2 regions of the Roseovarius sp. Pro17 genome follow, and region 2 is predicted to be linked to the other one. Evidence: riboswitches for the same ligand, from Rfam matches in the RefSeq annotation. Region 2 holds a riboswitch; the other holds the start of a gene.
What was found. Region 2 has a riboswitch for cobalamin ahead of U3654_RS05915 (hypothetical protein). Riboswitches for the same ligand answer to the same signal wherever they lie in the genome.

Region 1 (7,160 bases), 340 kb from region 2:
CGGAGAAGTTTCACGGCGCATCTAACATGGCGCGTCCGCACTGTCAGGATAAAATCGCAGCCGGGCCGGGCATGCAAGGCGGATTTCCGCGCGCCTTGGCAATGGACGCCTCGGCGCGAAGCGGCCGCACACAGGAAGCCACTCACAGAAAAAGGAGCCTCGCGGCCCCTTTCCCCAATCTTCTCCCTGCCGGACTTGGCCGACTTAGTATTGACGCGGACGCTACGACACCTGAAAATCGTCGTCAACAGTCAAAATGTGTCGCGGTTGATCGTCCTAAATGCGCACGAATTTACCCGATGAAAAAGGGCCGCACCCGAAGGCGCGGCCAGTCTGACAGGGAGGAACTCATCCCGGCGCCAGGAGGACATATGCGCCGGAATGAAATTGATACTGGCACGAAACAGTTAAAAATGTATGTTCGCTCAGCACGCGGCGAGGCGTGCGCCATCTGTAGGGGACGAAGTGGTGAGCGACGGCATCTTTATCGGCGGCGGGGGCCCGGACTATTCGCAGCCCCAAAACCTCAGCCTGAAATACGCCAATCGGCACGGCCTGATCGCGGGCGCGACCGGAACAGGCAAGACCGTGACGCTTCAGATCCTCGCCGAAGGGTTTTCCGCCGCCGGCGTTCCGGTGTTCCTATCGGACGTCAAGGGCGACCTGTCGGGCCTTGCGCAAGCGGGCAGCGAGGGATTCAAGCTCCACGATGCCTTCGCCAGCCGCGCGGCCACGATTGGGCTGGACGACTATAGCTATGCGGCCTTTCCCGTTACCTTCTGGGATCTCTTCGGTGTTGCAGGCCATCCGGTACGCACCACTCTGGCCGAAATGGGGCCGCTCCTGCTGAGCCGCCTGATGGAGCTGAGCGAGGCGCAGGAAGGCATCATGAACATCGCCTTTCGCGTTGCGGACGAAGAGGGAATGCCGCTGCTGGATCTCAAGGATCTGCAATCTCTGCTAGTCTGGGTCGGCGAGAACCGTGATACCCTGTCGCTGCGCTATGGCAACGTGTCGATCCAGTCGGTCGGCGCGATCCAGCGCCAGTTGATGGTCTTGGAAAATCAGGGTGGCACGCAGCTGTTCGGCGAACCTGCACTGGACCTCGCGGACCTCATGCATGTCGGTGCGGACGGGCGCGGTCAGATCAACATCCTCGCTGCCGACAAGCTGATGGGCGCGCCGCGGCTCTATGCCACCTTCCTCTTATGGCTGCTAAGCGAGCTGTTCGAGACGCTTCCCGAAGTCGGCGATCCCGACAAGCCCAAGCTGGTCTTTTTCTTTGATGAGGCGCATCTTTTATTCGATGACGCGCCCAAGGCGCTGGTCGACAAGGTCGAGCAGGTCGCGCGCCTCATCCGCTCCAAGGGGGTCGGCGTCTATTTCATCACGCAAAACCCCGACGACGTCCCCGAGGATATCCTTGGCCAGTTGGGCAATCGGTTCCAGCACGCGCTGCGCGCCTTTACCGCGCGCGACCGCAAGGCGCTCAGCCGCGCGGCGGAAACCTATCGCCCGAATGAGAGGTTCTCGACTGTCGATGCCATCCGCGACGTCGGCGTTGGCGAGGCGGTGACCTCCATGCTGGAGGACAAGGGCGTGCCCGGCATCGTCGAGCGTAGTTTGATCCGCCCGCCATCCTCGAAACTAGGGCCGATAGATGATGCCGCCCGCCGCGCCGCCATGCAGGCCTCGCCGGTGGCGGGCAAATACGACACGCTGATCGACCGCAAATCAGCCTATGAGATCCTCAAGGGCCGCTCGGATCAGGCCGCTGCCGAAGCCGCCCGCGCCGAAGAAGCCGCAGAAGAGCAATCCGTCGCCGAGCGTGAATTTAACGCAGGCCGCCGCTATTCCGGCGCACGGGTCGAGCGTTCGACCGCGCAGCCGCGCAAGGGGACCGCGGGCAGCTTTGGCGAGGCGATCACTGGCGCGGTTCTCAAGGAGTTGAAAGGCACGACCGGACGACACATCGTGCGCGGCATCCTTGGCGGTCTGTTCAAGGGCCGCTAGCCGCATCGGTCGCAACTGGCACTGGCAAAATCTGCGCCATGTGGCTAACCTGTCGTCAAGCAGAAAACAAAAAGGGGCGGCCACAATGGCAAGCAGCAAATCGACAGGCGACAAGACGAAAACCAAAGGCCAGAAGCCCAGCCGCGCCAGCGCCATGCCACCCAAGCCACCCGCGCCGCCGCGCGCGCAGGGCGGCCCGACGACGCTGGTGCCGAAACCGCCGCTGGTGGGCGGCCATCACGCCAATAACCCTGAAAAGCGCGGTAGCGCAGGAGGTCTGGGCGCAGGTCCGCAGGATTCTGGCGCAACGGATGCGGTGCTTGCAGACGACGACGGCAATATCCCCCTCAAAAAGCAGGAGTTGATAGCGCAGGTTGTCGCACGCTCGGACGTGGCGAAAAAGCACGCCAAACCGGTGATCGAAGCGATGCTTGCCGTGCTGGGCGATGCCCTGTCCGAAGGTCGCGATCTGAACCTGCAACCCATGGGCAAAATCAAGCGTAAACGCATCAAGGACACCGATAAAGCGCGCATCATCGTCGCGAATATCCGCCAATCCAAGGCCGCTGGTGCGGGCTCTGCCACAGGCGCCCCGCCGTTGCCCGGCAGCACGCCCGGCAGCATGATCGCACCAGCCAAAGAAGCGGTTGCAGACAGCGAAGAGTGACGCTAAAAAATGGCCCAAGGGTGATTAGCTCAGTGGTAGAGCGCTTCGTTCACATCGAAGATGTCAGGAGTTCAAATCTCTTATCACCCACCATTTTCCAACTATTTGCAACGGCCTAATCTATGCCCAAAGCACATGTTCCGAACTGGCCAGACATCTGGTTTCTGCGTCATGGCCAGACTGAATGGAACCTTGCCGGGCGCATTCAGGGTCGGCTGGATTCGCCTCTGACCGCGCTGGGGCGCGCGCAGGCCAATAGCCAGGCGGCACTGATCGCAGACATTGCTGCGCGCGTCGCGACGGGGCCGGGCAACATCTATGTCTCTCCCCTCGGGCGCGCGCGCGAGACTGCCGCGCTGGCGTTGCCAGAATATGATGCGGTCATCGATCCGCGCCTTGCCGAGATCGACACGGGCGCTTGGGAGGGGTTGGCGAAGGCGGACCTGCCGCAAGGTTCCAGTGATCTGCTGACCTACGCCGCAGCCCCCGACGGCGAAGGGCTGGAGGAGCTGATCGGGCGGGTGCGCGGCTTTGCAGAAGAGCTTGCCGGACCCAGCATCATCGTTGCGCATGGCCTTTGGGGGCAGGTCCTGCGCGGTCTGGCCAAGGGCCTGCCGCAGCAGAACATGGGCGCGCAGGATAATCGTCAAGGCTGCGTCTATCACCTGAGCAATGGGAGCGAGGACGTGCTAGGAAATTTTACCGGATAACCGGATAATCTCAGCGTAATCAAAGGCTTGCGGTGCGATCCAGATTATCCACCCGCCACGCGCTGTTCACCGCCTCTTGCCAGTGCGCGACAATGGCGTTAGAGCGGCGGCGAGGGTGATTAGCTCAGTTGGTAGAGCGCTTCGTTTACACCGAAGATGTCGGGAGTTCGAGTCTCTCATCACCCACCATAATTACCGGCCTTTTCAAAGTATTGCGATGTGCTCTTGATATGAGTTCTGTCGCCTTGCACGCGGCATCCCCCACCAAACCTCCATCATGAATTTAGCGCATCGGGATTTTCCCTCTTTCCCGCATGCCGCACCTGCGCTAGTCAGGCGTTACTTCGGTCCGGGCGCTCACACGTCTGGATAATAGGGAACGCGGTGAGGTGCCTTGCACCAACTCCGTGACTGCCCCCGCAACTGTAGGCGGTGAGCGAAGCCGGATACACGTCACTGCCGCAACGCGCGGCGGGAAGGCCCGGCCCAGCGTTGACCCGCAAGTCAGGAGACCTGCCGAGGTGTTCACCCTGTCCGGACGCGGGGAGCGTCACGGTCAACGGATTCTTCCGGTGTGGTGGCATTCTCGCCGCCTGCGGAAGGGTCAAAACGTCTCTTTCGCATGCATATCCAACACCTGCATCGCCCGCATCGGGCGAGTCCGGAGACGCATATGAAACGTGTTTTACTGACCACCACCATCCTCACCGGCGCGCTCAGCGCCACCGCCGCCACAGCACAGCAAACCTACGACCTCGGCACGATCGTGCTGTCGTCCAGCCTCAGCCCGGTCGAGAGGGGCCGCACCGGCGCCACTGTCGAAGTGCTGGAGGGCGAGCAAGCAGGCGGCAACGACACCTCCGTCATCAACCGCCTCGATCGTCTGCCCGGTGTTAGTTCTACGTCCAATGGCGGCCTCGGCAACTTGGGTACGATCCAGATTCGCGGCCTGCCGGCGCGCTATGTAGGCGTGCGGATCAACGGAATCGACGTGGCCGATCCGTCGAACACGCAAAACCAGTTTAACTTTGGCGGTCTTACCGCTTCGGGGATTGGCCGGATCGAAGTTCTGAAAGGGTCACAATCGGCGCTCTATGGGTCCGAGGCAATTGCTGGTGTCGTCGATATCACGACGTATCGCCCTGAAAAACTGGGGTTCTCGGGACAGGCTCAAGCCGAGGGTGGCAGTTTTGGCACTTATTCCGGGACGCTCAGCGGCGGCTATCGCTCTGAACGCGGCTATATCGCGCTGAGCTATGGCCACGTCCAGACCGACGGCATTTCGGCGCAGGCGTTCAACACGGAGAAGGACGGTTTCGAGCAGACCACCGTCGACATGACCGGTGAATATGACGTCACCGAAACGCTGACCATCGGCGGCGCGTTACACTACCGCGACGGTGAAATTGACATCGACCGTAGTCGGTTCACCAATGATGCCAGTGGCATCAACTATTATACCGAGCAGGGCGCGCGCATTTTTGCCACGCTACAATCTGGCGCGGTGACGCATACGCTGAGCTACAGCTATTTCGATATTGACCGTGACGATCCAACCGGTTTCACCACCACCTTCACCGGCGAGCGGCACAACATCGCCTATCTCGGCAGTGCCGAGTTGGGTGGGCGCACAGTGCTAAACTTCGGCATTGATCATACCGAAGAAAAATTCACCTCTGGCCCCGCGCGTGGATCCGAGGATGACACCGCCCTTCAGGCCGAACTGCTAGTGGCTGCGAGCGACCGGGTCGATATCTCGGCCGCGCTGCGCTACGACGACGATTCCAGTTTTGGCGGCAAGACGACGGGCCGTCTAGCTGCGGTCTGGCGTCCGGTCGAAGATATCGCATTCCGCGCGGTGATCGGCACCGGCTATCGTGCGCCATCGCTTTACGAGCGGTTCGGCCCCTTCGGCCTTGCCACGTTAACGCCAGAGGAGAGCCGCAGCTACGAAATGGGCGTCGAAAAGACGTTCGGCGATCTTGGCTATGCCAAAGCGACAGTCTTCTATACCGAAATTGACGATTTGATCGAATTCGCGGGCGCCTCTTACAATCAGGTGCCGGGCACGACGAAATCACGGGGTTTCGAGCTGTCGGGCGAATATGCGCTGAATGCGGCGGTCTCGGTTTTCGGGGCCTATACCTATACGAACGCAACGACCGACGGCGCTCGGTTGGCCCGCACGCCCAAACATGACCTCGTCGTTGGGGTGCAGAGCGATTTCACCGACCGTTTCTCGGGCTATGTTGATGTGCGCCATGTCGCCGACGTGGAGCCGTCTGCGTTTTCGCCCGTGGGCAACAAGGTGGGTGCCTACACGCTGGTCGGCGCTGGCGTCAGCTATGACGTAAGCCCGAACGCCCAGCTTTACCTGCGTCTCGAAAACCTCTTTGACGAGGATTACGAGACGGCAGGTGGCTATAATCAGCCGGGCCGCGCAGCCTATGTTGGGCTTCGTGCGAACTTCTGATCGCATATGCACCTTCGCTGCGTCCGCACTTTTCGCGGGCGCGGCACTGGCATTCAGCGCTCCACCTGTGCTGGCTGAGGCGCCACGACGCGTCGTGTCGATCAACCTTTGCACTGATCAGTTGGCAATGCTGCTCGCTGGTGAAGGGCAGCTGATTTCGGTCAGCCGGATCGCGCTGGATCGGCGCGCATCGGCCATGGCGGACGAGGCGGCGCACTACGTTATCAACTCTGGCCGCGCCGAGGAGGTGCATGTGATGCGCCCCGATCTGGTGGTCGCGGGTGTCTATACCTCGCGCGATACTGTCGCGATGCTGCGCCGCCTCGGGATCGAGGTCGTGCTGTTTGATATCGTCGAGTCGCTGGACGAAGTGCGCACCCGCATCACTGAAATGGGCGAGGCGCTGGGGCGGCAGGCCGAGGCTCAGAAAATGGTCGCGCGTTTCGATGCCGACTTGGCAGCAATGCGTGACGACGATGGACCCGATGAGAACGCGCCACGCGCCGCGCTTTATTATGCCAACGGCTATACATCGGGCAAAAATTCACTGGCCAACGACATCCTTGCCGCTGCTGGTCTGCGCAACGCGCCCGCTGAGGCGGGGTATGCCTGGGGCAAGCTTCCGCTGGAAATCCTTACGATGATTGACCCCGATCTGGTCATCACCTCGCGGCGCTACCCCGGCGGCAGCCGCGCCGAAGAGGTCATGGATCATCCGGTCGTCAATGCATTGCGCGGGCAGGCAGTCAGCGCGGCGCTGACAGATCAGGACTGGGTCTGCGGCACGCCCTTCGTGCTGCGTGCAATTAGCGACATGTCCGCCGCGCGCCGCCGCGTCGAGGCCGACGAACCCGAGACCACCAAATCCGAGGCCGGAGGATGAGCCGGGTGATGATCCCTCTAACAGTGGCGACCGCAATCCTGTTCGCTGCGTCGCTGCTAATCGGCCCCGCAGAACTGAGCTTGGGTGATAGCCTGACCGCGCTCTGGCAGGGCGGCGACGGTCCCATCGCAATGGTCATGCGTCAGATCCGTTTGCCGCGCGCCATCCTTGCGCTGATGATCGGCGCCAGCCTCGGCCTCTCGGGCGCCGCGATGCAGGGCTATCTGCGCAATCCTCTGGCCGAGCCGGGGCTGATCGGTGTGTCCGGCTCTGCTGCCCTTGGCGCGGTTCTGGCTATTCAGACCGGGCTGGCGGCCGCCTATACGCTGGGCCTGCCACTGGCGGCGCTGGCGGGCGCGCTGGGTGGCGTCGTGCTGGTCATGGCGCTGGCCGGACCACGCGGCGGGGCGCTGA
Region 2 (7,160 bases):
TGATATGGGCCAGCGCATGCACGCCACCCGCGCGGATCGCTGCCAGCGCCGATTTCACATAGAGGCGCGTCGGCGTCAGCAACGCCGCACCCAAAGTGCCATCCTGCGCGCCGTCCTGCCAAGGGCAATCGGCGTCCCAGCCCAAGTCCGACATTTCGACCAGCTTGCGCACCAGCGAATACCCGTTGGAATGCACGCCATCGCTGGCGAGGCCCAGCAGCACGTCACCTTCTTGCACGCCATCAGGCAGCGCCCCGCCCCGCTCCATCGCGCCGACGGCAAAGCCTGCCAGATCGAAATCGCCCGCCGGATACATGCCCGGCATTTCCGCCGTCTCGCCACCGATCAGCGCCGCGCCCGAGCGCACACAGCCCTCGGCGATACCCTCGATGATGCGGGCCGCTTGATCCATCTCCAGCTTGCCGGTGGCGAAATAATCGAGGAAAAACAGTGGCTCAGCCCCTTGGCAGACGAGATCATTAACGCACATGGCGACCAGATCAATCCCCACGCCGTCCACGTTGCCCGTGTCGATGGCGATGCGCAGCTTGGTGCCGACGCCGTCTGTCGCCGCAACGAGCACCGGATCGTGATAGCCGGCCGCCTTGAGGTCGAAAAGCGCGCCAAACCCACCAAGTCCGGACATGATGCCCGGACGCGCCGTGCGTTTCGCCGCAGGCTTGATCCGCTCGACCAGCGCGTTGCCTGCATCGATATCGACGCCTGCGTCGGCGTAGCTCACACCAGTCTTGGGATCGGTCATCAGCGCTCTCCTCAGATTTACGCGCGGGGTAGCCCATCATCGCGCCCGGCGCAATCTCAAAGCCTTGACGCGGCCGCCGCCCCTGCTTAGGAGGCTAGCCATGGCGGGCCTGTAGCTCAACTGGTTAGAGCAGAGCGCTCATAACGCTTTGGTTGCGGGTTCAAGTCCTGCCGGGCCTACCATACTACCGCCACGCCATCCGCGCCGACCGATCGAAGCCAGCCAGCACGCGAGCCGCGAATCTAATCCACACATTTCACCAACTCGTCAGCGACCGAGCGCAATAGCGCGCTGTAAAAGCCGGGTCCTGCCTCGATCCCTGCACCCAATGGATCAATCAGGCCCGCCTTGGCGCTGGTCCCTTCGATGACGGTGGCGACAAACGCCGGGTTGAACTCTGGCTCGGAAAAGACGCAGGCGACATTCAGATCATGCATCGTTTGGCGAACCTCTTCGATCCGCGCAGGACCAGGGTCGGATGCGTCGCCAGCCGCGATAGCAGCGGCCGCGCTCAGACCAAAACGGCTCTCGAAATAATGATAGGCATCGTGAAAGACAACGAATTGCAGGGCCTTCGCCGGGGCAAGGATTTCGCCGATCTCAGCCTCTGCCGCCGCAATCCTCAACTGACTTGCCTTAGCATTTGCTGCGTAGGTCTCGGCGTTTTCAGGATCAATGCGGCCGAGTTCATCCGCGATTACGCCCAGCCAGACGCTGGCGTTCTGCGGATCGAGCCATGCGTGCGGATCGTATTGCGCGCTCTCTTGATCCCCACGCCCGCTCTCATGCTCATGCTCATGATCATCTGCCGCAAACTGTACGCCAGTGCGAAATTCCAGCAGCGTAGTTCCCCGTGCGTCCAGCAGTGCAGTCACAGGGGCCTGCGGGGCCAGATTGGCTATCGCGCCCCCCAACCACGGCGTCAGCTGAGGCCCAATCCAAAAAACCACATCTGCCTCTTGCAGAATGCGTGCCTCGGATGGTCGCATGGCGTAGCCGTGGGGCGACGCGCCGGGCCGCACCACCTGCCCCGGCGCCCCCAACCCCTCCATCACCTGCGCGACCAGCGAGTGGACCGGCGCGATGTCGGTGGCGACATTCGGCACGTCCGCCTTGGCCGAGGCGACGCATGTCGATGACAGCAGAATGGCGGCAAGAATAACGTCGCGGATGGACATGATTGCCTCATGTGATTATATAACATTACAACATCCCACTACATGATATACTATAACATCTCAAGCCGAAATCCGAGGTTGCCTCCCATGCCGATCAGAGCGTTCAACACACATGATCACCAAGGCTGCATCAAAGCGGGCCTCGCCGCAGCCGAGCGTCATTGCGCCGAAAACGGTCTGCATTTCACTCCGGTCCGTCGCCGAGTATTGGAGATTCTGCTGAGCGAACATAAGGCCCAAGGTGCCTACGACATCCTGAATGTGTTAAGCGCCGAGGGGCTGGGATCGCAGCCGCCCGTCGCCTATCGCGCGCTCGATTTTCTGGTCACGCATGGCTTTGCTCACAGGATCGAGCGGTTAAATGCGTTCATCGCCTGCTCGCATGCCGAGGGGCAGCATGCGCCCGCCTTCCTGATCTGCCGCACCTGCAAGCGCGTCGTCGAAGCCGAAACCGATCCCAACGCAAGCGAACTGGCGCGCGCGGCGCGGCGCGCCGGTTTCGTCATTGAGCGCACAGTGCGCGAGGCCGAGGGGCTCTGTCCCGGCTGCATTGAAGGGCCGGCTACCTCAGGCGAGGCGTCCGCGTGACGGTTCCGCTGATTGAGGCCCGTGGCCTGAGCGTTCGGTATGGTGGCACCACCGTGTTGGAAAATGTCGATTTTAGCATCGCACCGGGCGAAATCGTGACCATCGTCGGCCCGAATGGATCGGGCAAATCGACGCTGCTGCGCGCGCTGTTGGGTGGCGCGCGCCCCAATGCGGGACAGATAACCCGCCGGGCGGATCTGCGTCTTGGGTATGTGCCACAGCGGCTGGTGCTGGACGCCGCGCTACCGATCACCGTGGCGCGCTTTCTGGGTTTGCCCCGACGTGTGACGCGCACTGAGGCCCGCGAGGCGCTGGAGCGCGCAGGCGTGCCCGATATTGGCGACCGCCCAATGGCGGATCTGTCGGGCGGTCAGTTTCAGCGCGTGTTACTGGCGCGTGCGCTGCTGGGGCGGCCTAATCTTTTGATGCTCGACGAAGGCGCGGCAGGGCTGGATCAGCCCGGTGCCGCCTCATTTTATCGCCGGATCGAGGATGTGCGCCGCGAGACCGGCTGCGCCGTGCTGATGGTCAGCCACGATTTGCACGTGGTGATGAGCGCGTCTGACCGCGTGATCTGCCTCAACGGTCATATCTGCTGCGAAGGCACGCCCGAAGTGGTGGCCGAGGCGCCCGTCTATCGCGCCCTCTTTGGCGAGGGCACGCAAGGCGCGCTGGCCCTATATCGCCACCATCACGACCACGTCCATGGCGACGATTGCGGGCATGATCACAACAACGATAAAGCCGAGACACGCCAATGATCCTCGACGATTTCATGACACGCGCCGCATTGGCCGGGATCGGCACGGCGTTGGCCGCCGCGCCGCTGGGCTGTTTTGTGGTGTGGCGACGCATGGCCTATTTTGGCGATGCGACCGCCCATGCCGCGATCCTCGGCGTCGCGTTGTCGCTGGCGCTGTCGCTGCCGATATTTGTCGGGGCGCTGGTGGTGGCGCTGGCGATGGCAACGCTGGTCACGGCCCTGTCGGCACGCGGACGGGCGATGGACACGGTGCTGGGCGTTCTGGCGCATTCGGCGCTGGCCTTTGGGCTGGTGGGCGTGTCGTTTCTGGACGGGGTGCGCATTGACGTCATGGCATTTCTCTTTGGCGATATCCTGTCGGTGTCGCGCGGCGATTTGGGCGTGATTTGGGGCGGCGCGGCGCTGGTGCTGGCCCTCGTCGGCTGGCGTTGGTCGGCGCTGCTGACCGCCACCCTTGATCCCGACCTCGCCCGCGCCGCCGGGATCGACCCAAAGCGCGAAGAACTCATCCTTACGGTCGCTCTCGCCATAGTGGTCGCCGTGGCGATCAAAGTGGTCGGCGCGCTGCTGATCACGGCGTTGTTGATCATTCCCGCCGCGACCGCCCGCCCGTTTTCGCGCACGCCCGAGGGCATGGCTGTAGCGGCAACCATCCTCGCAATGGTGGCGGCGTGGGCCGGGTTGCGTGCGTCCTATTCATTGGACACGCCGACCGGCCCGACCATCGTCTGCGTCAGCGCGGTGATGTTCGCTCTCTCAAACATCGCGGCCCGCATTCAGCGCGGATAACCCAATCAGTGAAATCGGGCGGCACGACCCCGGCGCGCGGGGCGTGCCACATGCGCCGTGGCCTGATGCAGGAACTGAACGAAGGCCTGCGCCGCTGCGCTTTCTGCCTGAGATGGGGCATCGGCCAATGCCTGCCGCGCCGCTTCGGGCGTCGCAGCGCCCGGCAATGTGAATGCCCATTCGAGAAAGCCCATGCGCCCTGCGGCGTCGGCATCGGGGCCTGTCGCATCGCTACGTTCCAGCCCGCTGAGGATCTGTGTCACGTTCATCTTCTGTCTTCTCCTCGGCCGCACCCCGGGCCGGATGGGGCAGAGGAATGCGCAAGGGCCGTAGCAGGGATCGCCGCCGACAGCGCCCGCACCGCCCCCCGCGGTTTGACGTCTATCCAAGGCTGGTTTCCGGACTTGAGGGGCCGGGCCTGTTCGGCCCATGATCCGGCATCCTTCCCAGACCATTTGGCCCAGTGGCGTTGTGCCGTCTCGCCCACCCTTACCGTTGCGGGGGCAGTGCCGGAATTTCACCGGCTTCCCAATTCTCCGCGTCGAGATGCGGCACCTTGGATCTCTACTGTGACGGATTCGAAATTCGCGCACAACGATTCATCGCAGGCGTATCGTCAAAAGAAATTTCTAGCCTCCGGCGGGGATATTTCTAGCCAGAAAATTCATGGCGCAATCCCTAAAACGGCACGTCGTCCGGGCTGGTGACAAAGCGCGCGACGACCTTTTTGGTGCCGGCCTTGTCAAAGGCGATTTCCAGCTTATCACCTTCGATTCCGATGATTTCGCCATAGCCGAACTTCTGGTGGAACACCCGGTCGCCCACAGTATGGGACGAGGTGGCAGCCATGTCGATCACGGGCGATGTCGATTCGCGCGGCTGGACAGTTGGGCGCTGGCTGGCGCGCGATTGCATGCGTTTCCAACCGGGGGAGTTGTAGACGTTCGCGTCAGCCACTTTGGCATCAATGCTGTTCTGCAAGTCGCCGCCCGTTCCCGCCGCGCCATATCCGCCGCCATAAAGGCCCGGCGGCGTCAGCACATCAACGTGATCCTCGGGCAGTTCGTCGATAAAGCGGGACGGCAGCGACGATTGCCACTGGCCGAAAACGCGGCGGTTGCCAGCAAAAGAGATCGTGCAAACCTCTTCGGCGCGGGTGATGCCGACATAGGCAAGGCGGCGTTCCTCTTCGACGCCCTTGAGGCCGCTCTCGTCCATTGAGCGTTGCGAGGGGAACAGACCATCCTCCCATCCCGGCAGGAACACGGCGGGAAATTCCAGACCCTTGGAGGCATGGAGCGTCATGATGCTGACTTTCTCGCCCTCATTGTCGCTCTCGTTGTCCATGATGAGGCTGACATGTTCGAGAAACCCGGTGAGGTTTTCGAAGTTTTCAAGCGCTTTGACCAGTTCCTTGAGGTTCTCCAACCGCCCCGGCGCCTCAGGGGTCTTGTCGTTTTGCCACATCTCGGTGTAGCCGGATTCGTCTAGGATGATTCCGGCCAGTTCTATATGGCTGACCCCGGCGTCACCTGTCATTCGTCCCCAGCGGGCAAGGCCGTCCAGCAGCGTCGCAAGCTCCTTGGCCCCCTTGCCGCCAAGGCCCTTTTCCTCCAGCAGGATACGCGCGCCCTCGATCAGCGGCACGCCGTTTTCGCGCGCAATCACCTGGATTTTCTGTTGCGCCTTGTCGCCCAGCCCGCGCTTGGGCGTGTTCACGATCCGCTCGAACGCCAGATCGTCGCTGGGGCTGGTGACGCAGCGGAAATAAGCCATGGCATCGCGGATCTCGAGCCGCTCGTAGAAACGTGGGCCACCGATGACGCGGTATGGCAGGCCGATGGTCAGGAAACGGTCCTCGAAGGCGCGCATCTGGTGCGAGGCACGCACGAGGATGACGATTTCTTCATGGCTAAAATAATGAAACGCAGGATCAAGAGGTTCATTGTTGTTGATGCGATCTGATAGATCTAACATCAACTTGCGGGTCTTATATTCACGTAAAGGACTATTTTGCAGTCGAAACCTCTCGTAGAGTTCGTCAGGTGTTTTTACACCTCCTAGCGCATCCTTTTTTGCCAGTCGTTCAAACTCTTGGGTAATTGTTTTTGAACGCGGGTTCCGTCTGTGAATGGCAAAGCTCGAACTTCCATCAATCATCGCCTCGATTTCCTCGCCGATCCATCGTGCCTCTTCGTCGCCGTCCCAATGACCGATCAGGCGAACTTTTTCGCCCTCCTCTACATCGGTCCACAGCTCCTTGCCCAGACGCCCCTTGTTGCCCGCGATCACGCCGGATGCAGCCGCGAGGATATGAGGGGTCGAGCGGTAATTCTGTTCCAGCCGGACCACATGCGCGCCGGGAAAATCCTTTTCGAACCGCAGGATATTGCCCACTTCGGCCCCTCGCCAGCCATAGATCGACTGATCGTCATCGCCGACGCAGCAGATGTTTTTATGACCACCCGCCAGCAGGCGCAGCCAGAGGTATTGTGCGACGTTGGTGTCCTGATACTCGTCCACCAGAATGTAGCGAAACCAGCTCTGATATTTTCGTAAGATATCGTCATGGGTCTGAAATATGCCGACGACATGCAGCAGCAGATCGCCGAAATCGACGGCGTTCAGCTCGATCAGGCGGCGCTGGTATTGTTCATAAAGCGCGACCGCCTTGCCGTTGTAGGCTCCAGCCTCGGCGGCGGGCACCTTATCGGGCGTCCAAGCTCGGTTTTTCCAGTGATCGATAACGCCGGCCAGTTGGCGCGCGGGCCAGCGTTTGTCGTCGATACCGGCCGCCCGCACCAGCTGTTTCAGCAGGCGCAACTGGTCGTCGGTGTCCAGAATGGTAAAGTTCGATTTCAGCGTTGGCTCACGGCCTTCCCCCTCGACGCCAATCAGCTCGGCATGGCGGCGCAGCAGCTTGACGCAGATCGAGTGGAAGGTGCCCAGCCACGGCATCCCCTCAATCGACTGTCCCAGCAGCGCGCCAACGCGGGTCTTCATCTCGCGCGCGGCCTTGTTGGTAAAGGTGACGGCCAGCACCTCGTTCGGCTGGGCGCGGCCCGTATTCAATAAATGC

Region 1: another riboswitch for cobalamin. It lies ahead of U3654_RS07585 (TonB-dependent receptor plug domain-containing protein); the one in region 2 lies ahead of U3654_RS05915 (hypothetical protein).

Annotation. Positions count from the first base shown of each region.
Region 1 is NZ_CP141179.1:1,556,704-1,563,863, forward strand. It holds gene U3654_RS07560 (helicase HerA-like domain-containing protein) at 469-2,013, shown strand; gene U3654_RS07565 (HU family DNA-binding protein) at 2,099-2,680, shown strand; tRNA gene U3654_RS07570 (tRNA-Val) at 2,699-2,773, shown strand; gene U3654_RS07575 (histidine phosphatase family protein) at 2,803-3,390, shown strand; tRNA gene U3654_RS07580 (tRNA-Val) at 3,504-3,579, shown strand; cobalamin riboswitch at 3,719-3,926, shown strand; gene U3654_RS07585 (TonB-dependent receptor plug domain-containing protein) at 4,064-5,863, shown strand; gene U3654_RS07590 (ABC transporter substrate-binding protein) at 5,958-6,746, shown strand; gene U3654_RS07595 (iron ABC transporter permease) at 6,755-7,160, shown strand, end outside.
Region 2 is NZ_CP141179.1:1,217,171-1,224,330, reverse strand. It holds gene purM (phosphoribosylformylglycinamidine cyclo-ligase) at 1-763, opposite strand, end outside; tRNA gene U3654_RS05940 (tRNA-Ile) at 869-945, shown strand; gene U3654_RS05935 (zinc ABC transporter substrate-binding protein) at 1,006-1,941, opposite strand; gene U3654_RS05930 (transcriptional repressor) at 2,029-2,529, shown strand; gene U3654_RS05925 (metal ABC transporter ATP-binding protein) at 2,526-3,290, shown strand; gene U3654_RS05920 (metal ABC transporter permease) at 3,287-4,081, shown strand; gene U3654_RS05915 (hypothetical protein) at 4,087-4,350, opposite strand; cobalamin riboswitch at 4,453-4,655, opposite strand; gene U3654_RS05910 (ATP-dependent helicase) at 4,760-7,160, opposite strand, start outside.